Regions from separate parts of the Intestinimonas sp. HCP28S3_D6 genome, predicted to be linked through region 2. Evidence: riboswitches for the same ligand, from Rfam matches in the RefSeq annotation. Region 2 holds a riboswitch; the other holds the start of a gene.
The links. Region 2 has a riboswitch for glycine ahead of gcvT (glycine cleavage system aminomethyltransferase GcvT). Riboswitches for the same ligand answer to the same signal wherever they lie in the genome.
Positions count from the first base shown of each region.

Region 1 (4,416 bases), on a different contig from region 2:
CATCAGGATATAATCCTGCTTTTCCAGATACTCCCTCCCACCGTAGGACGGTTCCTGATCCAGATGCAGCCCATGCCGTCTGGCGATGTCAAACAGGATCGTCCGGCAGACCGCATCAAAGGTCTGCTTACCAGGTGCTTCGCATCTGCGACAGCAAAGATCTGACAGATCCAGTCATAATTCAACCGTCTAAAATTCTATACAGATTTGACGAGCGCAACCAATATCTGGACCACATGATTGCTGCCGTATTTTGCTATCTTGGTTTGTAGCCGCTTGATTTTCATCACCAGCGGGATCAATATGAAATCAATCAAATGTATTTCCATGAGCGAAAGAAACGTACCCTGGCGGTAGAATATCCTGAGCTCGCCCAGGAGTGGAGCGCCCGGAATTCCGATAAACCCGATGCTGTGCTTAGCGGCTCACCGCGAAAAGCCTGGTGGCATTGCCCAAAGTGTCACCAAGAATATCAAGCCTCGATTGCCAATAGAACCAAGCATGGATCAAGCTGTCCTTTTTGCGCCAATCTTCGGGCATATGAAAAAAACTGCTTGGCAACACTCCGGCCAGAAATTGCCGCTCAAAGGCATCCTGCGTTGAATCTTCCCCTGACTCCATATGATGTGGTTCCTGGTTCCGAAAAAGAAGTATACTGGAAGTGCTCGGAAGGACATGTCTGGAAGGCGGCCATCTGTTCCCGCACCAGTCCCCGTGAAAGCAGATGCCCCATCTGCCATCCGCGAACCGTGATACGGTAGCCGAAGCGGCCCATAGATGCTACGCTTGTTTCGATTTGGCACCCCACAAAAAATTTGCCGCTTGTGCCTGATGATGTAGCCATCCAATCAAACAAAAAACTTTGGTGGAAACGTGAAAAGGGACATGAGTGGCAAAGTGATCCCAGCCACCTCTACAAACTGACGCCCTCAAAACGCTGTCCCTATTGTGACGTCCGAGCGGTCTGTGCAGATAATTCCCTGCTTACGAAGTATCCGGAATTGGCCCGGGAATGGGACAACGAACTTAATTTCCCGCTGACGCCGGATCAAGTGCTTTATTGCTCTGAGAAAAAGTATTGGTGGCGGCGGGGGGAGTTTGTGTGGCAGGCAAGCGTGAAGGATCTCCTGAGGAAAGGGGAGGGCATACCCCCGCAGCCAGTATCACAACTGCTATCAGCACCTGCGGCTGTCTGTCACTCATCCGGATTTGGCCGCTCAGTGGGACAGCTCGAAAAATGCGCCGCTGACGCCGGATCAGGTAACGGCACGTTCCAAGAAAGAGGTCTGGTGGCGCTGTAAGCATGGGCACACCTGGCCGAGCGCTATCAACAAACGGGTTCGTGGGGACGGGTGTCCCTATTACACAGATCATTCCAACAAGCTGGGCAGCGTCGCAGAAGAGCGTCCCGCCTTACTCGAGGAATGGGATTATACTCTGCACAAAGCATGTAAGGATCTGCTGCAGTGTGTGAACCAATCCGGTGGAAACGGACAGTGAAACGTATCCCTCTGATGTAGGCAAAATAAGAGAAATACTTGTATGGGTAAAAGGAAACCCCTTGGTACGATTGCGGGCAGGAGCCACAATTTTGGTCAATGCCCTCACCTTGTGCAAAATGATCGCCTGAGACAGGGGGAAATGAGTCTTGACATTGTCCGCCAATGGCGGTATAATGTCCATCACAATCGAACAGGACAGGACAGTTGAAGCGCCCAGAAAAAAGCCGTTGGCTTGCCGAAGGAGTAACACTCTCAGGTGTTCCGAGCAGGAACGAGGACTGTGCGTGAATGTCACTCTGGAGAAGCTCATGAACTGGGTGCCGAAGGGGCAAAACGGTGTGGAAGTATACCGTCAATCTCTCAGGCAAAAGGACAGAGGATGCATGCCGCTGCGGGCCGTTTTTTCGGTCCGCTGACAGGTGATGCTTATCTTTTCAGGCCGTGGGTGGACCCACGGCCTGTTTTTGTTCTAAAAGAGGAGAGAAGACGTATGTTGGAAGCATTTCAAGCGCTGGAGGCTTGGCTCTATCCCGTTGTCTGCAACATCAATGTGACCCTGTCCAGCTATATCCTGGTCTTTCTGCTGATTGGCGTAGGGCTTTGGTACTCCATCCGTACCCGGTTCATCCAGGTGCGCTGCTTCGGCGAAGGGATGCGGAGGGTGTTTGGCAATCTATCTCTGCGGGGTGGACGCCAGGAGCGGGGTATGAGTTCCTTCCAGGCGTTAGCCACCGCCATTGCTGCCCAGGTTGGTACAGGCAATATCGTGGGCGCCTCAGGAGCCATCCTCACCGGAGGACCGGGCGCCATTTTCTGGATGTGGGTCATTGCCTTTTTTGGTATGGCCACCATTTACGCCGAGGCCACTCTGGCCATTGAGACCCGGGTGGTGGATGAACAGGGCGCCTTCCACGGTGGCCCGGTGTACTACATCACCACCGCCTTTAAGGGGGCGTTCGGGAAGTTCCTGGCCGGCTTCTTCGCTGTGGCCATCATCCTGGCCCTGGGCTTCATGGGCTGTATGGTCCAGTCCAACTCCATCGGCTCCACCTTCCAGACCGCTTTCCATGTGCCGTCCTGGGCGGTGGGCATCGTGCTGGTGGTCATCTGCGCGGTGATCTTCCTGGGCGGTATCAACCGTCTGGCCGCAGTGACCGAAAAGCTGGTCCCCATCATGGCGGTGATCTTCCTGGTGGGCGGCCTGGCGGTACTGGTGGCCCGGCTGACCTATCTGCCCGAGACCTTTGCCATGATTTTCCGCTACGCTTTCCAGCCCCAGGCCATCATCGGCGGCAGCTTTGGCTACGCCATCAAGACCGCCATCAGCCAGGGCGCTAAGCGCGGCCTCTTCTCCAATGAGGCCGGCATGGGTTCCACCCCCCACGCCCACGCTCAGGCCAACGTGAAGGACCCCCACGATCAGGGTGTGGTGGCCATGGTCGGGGTGTTCATCGACACCTTTGTGGTGCTCACCCTCAATGCCCTTGTGATCATCTCTACCCTCTACACCAGCGATGGCATTCTCCACTCCGGTACCATCCCTGAGAACATCAGCAAGACCAATCTGGCCCAGGTGGCGTTCGCTTCCGTGTTCGGAACAGAGGCGGGCGCCATGTTTGTGGCGGTGTGCCTGTTCTTCTTCGCCTTCTCCACGGTGCTGGGCTGGAATATGTTCGGCAAGATCAACGTGATCTATTTGTTTGGCAGAAAGGCCGCACCCGTGTACGCGGTTATCGCGCTGGTCTTTATTTTCCTGGGCACGCTCATGTCCAACGACCTGGTGTGGGAACTGACGGACATGTTCAACAATCTAATGGTGATCCCCAACGCCATCGCCCTCTTTGCGCTGACAGGTACGGTGATGAAGATTGCCCAGGGCAGGGGCAGGAAAAAGGCAAGCAAAGCCTGACAGATCCTGAGTAAGGCGGCCAATGTGCTGCGCGATCATGAAAAGCATATAGCTGTAAGAGCCAGACGAACCTCAGCGGTTCGTCTGGCTCTTTTTTTGTGCGCACGCCTCCAAAGCGGGATATTTTATCAAGCGCTATTCTGAGCGGGGAGTAAGAAGGTCGTACTTTTTCAGTCTGTATTGTAATGTGCGCCTGGAAATGCCAAGATAATCAGCGGTATCCTGACGCCTGTACTGAAATTTCTCCAAGGCGGCGATGATAGCGGCCCGCTCATCCTCCGGAGACTCTTTTTCTGCCTCGGGAGGTGCTTGGGTGTGGACCGAGGTCAGGAACCCGGCGGGAATGTCGCTGATCTTCACCGTGGTGGAGGTGCTCATGACCACGATCCACTCGATGAAATTCCGAAGCTCGCGCACATTGCCGGGCCAGTCGTAATTCTGCATCAGTCGGTATATTTTGGGTAGAAGCCGCTTCTGCAAGCCATATTGGGCGCAGAATTTCTGTAAAAAGTAATTGGCCAGCGGTCTGATGTCCTCCGGGCGGTCTTTTAAAGGAGGTATGGTGATGGGGATGACGTTCAAGCGGTAATACAGATCCTCCCGGAACTGGTTTCTGGATACACATTCCCGCAAATCGGCATTCGTGGCAGCGATTAGCCGGAAATCAATGGCCCGGGGTTTGCAGGCGCCGATTCTAAGTACAGATTTTGTCTCCAGCACCCGAAGCAGCTTGGCTTGAAGCTCCAAAGGCATGGAGTTCACCTCGTCCAGAAAGAGGGTGCCCTTGTCGGCCGCTTCGATCAATCCCATTTTCCCCGTCTGCAAAGCGCCGGTGAAGGCGCCCCGCTCATAGCCGAACAGCTCTGATTCCAGCAGATTTTCCGGCATGGAGGCACAGTTGATCCGGACCATCTCATGGCTGCGCCGCATGCTGTTGGAATGGATGTACTCTGCGATGACCTCCTTGCCCGTTCCGGATTTTCCCTGGAGCAGAACGGAGGAATC
Region 1 is NZ_JBQHTM010000010.1:65,235-69,650, reverse strand. It holds gene ACTNBK_RS05490 (hypothetical protein) at 1-3, opposite strand, end outside; gene ACTNBK_RS05485 (zinc-ribbon domain-containing protein) at 318-761, shown strand; gene ACTNBK_RS05480 (zinc-ribbon domain-containing protein) at 774-1,301, shown strand; gene ACTNBK_RS05475 (zinc-ribbon domain-containing protein) at 1,210-1,500, shown strand; glycine riboswitch at 1,797-1,880, shown strand; gene ACTNBK_RS05470 (alanine/glycine:cation symporter family protein) at 1,993-3,411, shown strand; gene ACTNBK_RS05465 (sigma-54 interaction domain-containing protein) at 3,547-4,416, opposite strand, start outside.
Region 1: linked by a shared signal. The riboswitch ahead of ACTNBK_RS05470 (alanine/glycine:cation symporter family protein) and the one ahead of gcvT (glycine cleavage system aminomethyltransferase GcvT) in region 2 are both predicted to bind glycine.

Region 2 (4,416 bases):
CTGGGGATGTGGAGGAGGGCGGCCACCTCGTCGCAGGAGTAGTCCTCGTAGTAGTGCAGATAGATGGGGACCCGGTACTTGGCGGGTAGAGCCAGGACTGCGTCCATCAGCTCACTGTGTTCCGGGCTGGGGAAGGGGAGAGATGACATATGGTCCCCAATAGGCTCTGTCCGCCGCCAGGGAGACAGGAGCGCCTTTTTGCAGGCGTTGATGGTCACCCGGAGCAGCCAGTGCTTGATGTGAGCCTCACTCTCAAAGGACTTGTCCGTCCGATAGAGCTTGAGGAGCACTTCCTGCGTGATGTCGTCCGCCTCCGTCCGGCTTTTGGTGTAGTGGAACGCCAGCCGGAAAATGGTGTCCATATACCGCTGGGCCAGGAGCGTGAACTGTTGGTCTGTCATCATAGCGCGTCTCCTTGAAATGCATTTCACTCTAAATATCCTATCCCGGTGGAAAATGTTTCACAAGAGGACAAAAAAGTCCGGCGCGGTGTTCCGCGCCGGACTTTTTGCAGTTTTGCTTACTTGTCGGGATAGAAGCCAGAGGGGGCTTCGGAGAGGTTGATCATGATGTTCTTCATCTGGGTGTAGTGCTCCAGGATGACCTTGTGGGTCTCGCGTCCGATGCCGGAGGCCTTGTAACCGCCGAAGGGGGCGCCCTCGGGGATGGCGTTGTAGGTGTTGACCCACATACGGCCGGTCTCGATGCCGCGGGAGACCCGGATGGCCCGGTTGATGTCCCGGGTCCAGACGGCACCGCCCAGGCCGTAGCTGCTGTCATTGGCCATGGCGATGACCTCGTCCTCGTCGTGGAACTTGATGACACAGGCCACCGGCCCAAAGATCTCCTCCTGGGCCACCCGCATCTTGTTGTCCACGTCCACCAGCAGGGTGGGCTTCATGAAGCAGCCCTTGGCCAGATCGCCCTCGGTGGCGCGTTCACCGCCGCAGGCCACCTTGGCGCCCTCCTGCTTGCCGATCTCGATGTAGTTCAGGATCTTCTTGACCTGGTTCTCGTTGATCTGGGCGCCCATCTGGGTGTCCTTTTCCCAGGGCATGCCAACCTTGACCTGGTTGAAGCGGCGGGCGGCCTCCTCCACGAACTTATCATAGATGGTGTCCTGGACAAAGACGCGGGAGCCGGCACAGCAGACCTGGCCCTGGTTGAAGAGGATGCCCAGCTGCACGCCGTCCATGACCATGTCCCACTTGCAGTCGTCGAAGTAGATGTTGGCGCTCTTGCCGCCCAGCTCCAGGGTGGAGGGGATGAGCCGCTCAGCGGCGGCCCGGGCCACGTTGCGACCCACCTCGGTGGAGCCGGTAAAGGCCAGCTTCCGGAAGCCGGGGTGGTCCAGAATGTACTGTCCGGCCTTGGAGCCGGAGCCGGTAATGACGTTGAAAACGCCGGCGGGGATCACGTCCTGGGTCAGACGGGCCAGCTCCAGCACGCTCAGGGGGGTGTCGCTGGAGGGCTTAAAGACGGTGCAGCAGCCGGCAGCCAACACAGGGGCCAGTTTCCAGGCGGCCATCAGGAAGGGGAAGTTCCAGGGCACGATCTGCCCCACCACACCGATGGGCTCTCGGAGGATCAGGGAGAGGGTGCTTCCCTCCAGAATGTTGGCGGAGCCCTCCTCGGCCATGATACAGCCGGCGAAGTAGCGGAAGTGGCGGACAGAATAGGGGATATCGATGGCCATGGTCTCGCGGATGGGCTTGCCGTTATCCAGAGACTCCACCATGGCCAGATGTTCGGCGTTCTGCTCGATGATGTCGGCCACCTTGTTCAGAATGGCGGCCCGCTCATTGGTGGTGATGTTCTTCCAGGTCTTGAAGGCTTCCCAGGCCGCGGTGACAGCGGTATCCACATCCTCTTTGGTGGCTTGGGCGCAGGTAGCCAGATGTTCGCCGTTGGCGGGGCAGCGGGTCTCAAAGGTGGCGCCGTCGCCGGCGGGGACCCACTTGCCGTTGATGTAAAGTCCATAATTCTCCTGGGTGATCCGTTCCATGGTGATGCTCCTTTCTCAGCGGAAATGAACGGGCCAAGGCCCGGTTTACGGATGTTGTTCCCGGTTTGAAGTATATCATTTTACACAAATAAGTCAATAGAAAAATGAGGGAAATAAAAATAAATAATTATTTTATTTTAATATAACTTAATAATTATAAAAAAATAACATGTTTTAGCTATAATTAGTTTGGAATATTTAAAATAGAATATGTTCTGATATGTGGAACAAATATATAGGAAATAAATAAATTGGCCCTGCCAATAAAAGCGCCAAGGTGAAGTTATGGGCAGATCTGATGCAATTCCTCCTTGAAAAGATTGGATGCATCCGGTATACTGAGAATGAACAGAATACGTTCGAATGATGGCATCGGGAGAGACCGCTCAGGCGGCGCCGAAGGGGATTGGCAGAAAAACTCTCAGGCAAAAGTACCGGTGCCGGACGAAACTCCGAAGACCAAAGGGGCGCGTGCCCCGGCGGACCGAAGAAGCAATTTGCTCTGCCGGGGCAAAGAATCTTTCAGGTGAGAAGACGGAGGCGTGCCTTTGCTTGGCGCGCCTCCGCTTTGCATTTTTTGTCCTACCAATTTTGAGAAAGAAGGGATCGCCAATGGAAAAGAAGACGCCGCTTTACGACCGCCATGTGGCGCTGGGCGGGAAAATCGTCCCCTTTGCGGGTTACCTGCTGCCGGTCCAGTACCCCACCGGTGTCATCGCCGAGCACATGGCCGTCCGCACCGCCGCCGGGCTCTTCGACGTCTCCCACATGGGGGAGCTGGTATTCACCGGCCCGGACGCCCTCAAAAACCTCAACCATATGCTCACCAACGACTTCACCAACATGACCGACGGCCAGGTCCGCTACTCCCCCATGTGCAACGACGCCGGTGGCTGCGTGGACGATCTCATCGTCTACAAGGTCCGGGAGGGGGCCTACCTGGTGGTGGTCAACGCCGCCAACAAGGATAAGGATGCCGCCTGGATGGCGGAACACCTCTTTGGGGACTGCAAAATGGAGGACATTTCGGATACTGTGGCCCAAGTGGCCCTCCAGGGGCCCAGGTCCAAGGAAATCCTCCTGAAGCTGGTGGGAGAGGAGGACCTACCCAAGAAGTATTACAGCTTTATCCCCCAGATCACGGTGGGCGGCATCCAGTGCCTCATATCCCGCACCGGCTACACCGGTGAGTTCGGCTACGAGCTCTACTGCGCCGCCGGGGAGGGGCCTGCCCTGTGGGACCTGCTGCTGGAGACGGGGAAGGACCTGGGGCTCGTCCCCTGCGGCCTGGGTGCCCGGGACACCCTGCGGCTGGAGGCCGCCATGCCCCTCTATGGGCATGAGCTCACCGACGACATAGGCCCCCTGGAGGCGGGTCTGGACTTCGCCATCAAGCTGAACAAGGACGATTTCATCGGCAAGGTGGGCCTGGAGGGCCGGCTGCCCCTCACCAGGACCCGGGTGGGCCTGGAGGTCACCGGTCGGGGCATCGTTCGGGAGCACCAGGACGTCTACATCGGCGACCGGCTGGCGGGGCAGACCACCTCCGGCACCCACGCCCCCTTCTTGGGCAAGGCCATCGCCATGGCCTATCTGGCCCCGGCGGACGCCGCCGTGGGCACCCAGGTGGAGGTGGACGTCCGGGGCCGCCGGGTGCCCTGTAAGGTGGTGCCCCTGCCCTTCTATAAGCACTGAACCGAACACATGATAAATAATGTACTATAAGGAGGAATTTACCATGAATACCCCTGATCATCTCCGCTATACCAAGTCCCACGAGTGGATCCTCTTCGCTGACGACGGCACCGCCAAGGTGGGCCTCACCGACCACGCCCAGGACGCTCTGGGAGACCTGGTCTTTGTGAACCTGCCTCAGGTGGGGGACGCCCTGACCTGCGGCGAGGCCCTGGGCGATGTAGAGTCAGTGAAGGCCGTCTCCGACGTATACAGCCCCGTTACCGGCACCGTGAAGGCGGTCAATGAGGACCTGCTGGACACCCCAGAGGCCATCAACTCCGACCCCTACGGCGCCTGGCTGGTGGAGGTGGAGAACATCACCGACCAGGAGGAGCTGCTGGACGCTGCCGCCTATGAGGCCCACTGCGCCCAGGAGGACTGAACCACAGCAGAGAAAACGGAAAGGAGCTGATCCAAGGACATGGGAAGCTATCAGCCATCCACCCAGGCAGAGCGTCAGGCCATGCTGGAGGCCATCGGCTGTCAGAGCGTGGACGACCTCTATGCCCAGGTGCCGCCGGAGATGCGTCTGGACCACCTGGACCTGCCCGACGGCAAGAGCGAGCTGGAGGTCCGGCGCATCCTGGAGAGCATCGCCGGCAAGAACACGGTCTTCCCCTCGGTGCTCCGGGGGGCGGGCGCCTACAAGCACTATATTCCTGCCATCGTCAAGA
Region 2 is NZ_JBQHTM010000030.1:19,267-23,682, forward strand. It holds gene ACTNBK_RS10835 (RNA polymerase sigma factor) at 1-404, opposite strand, end outside; gene ACTNBK_RS10840 (aldehyde dehydrogenase family protein) at 521-2,005, opposite strand; glycine riboswitch at 2,369-2,452, shown strand; gene gcvT (glycine cleavage system aminomethyltransferase GcvT) at 2,618-3,700, shown strand; gene gcvH (glycine cleavage system protein GcvH) at 3,744-4,124, shown strand; gene gcvPA (aminomethyl-transferring glycine dehydrogenase subunit GcvPA) at 4,164-4,416, shown strand, end outside.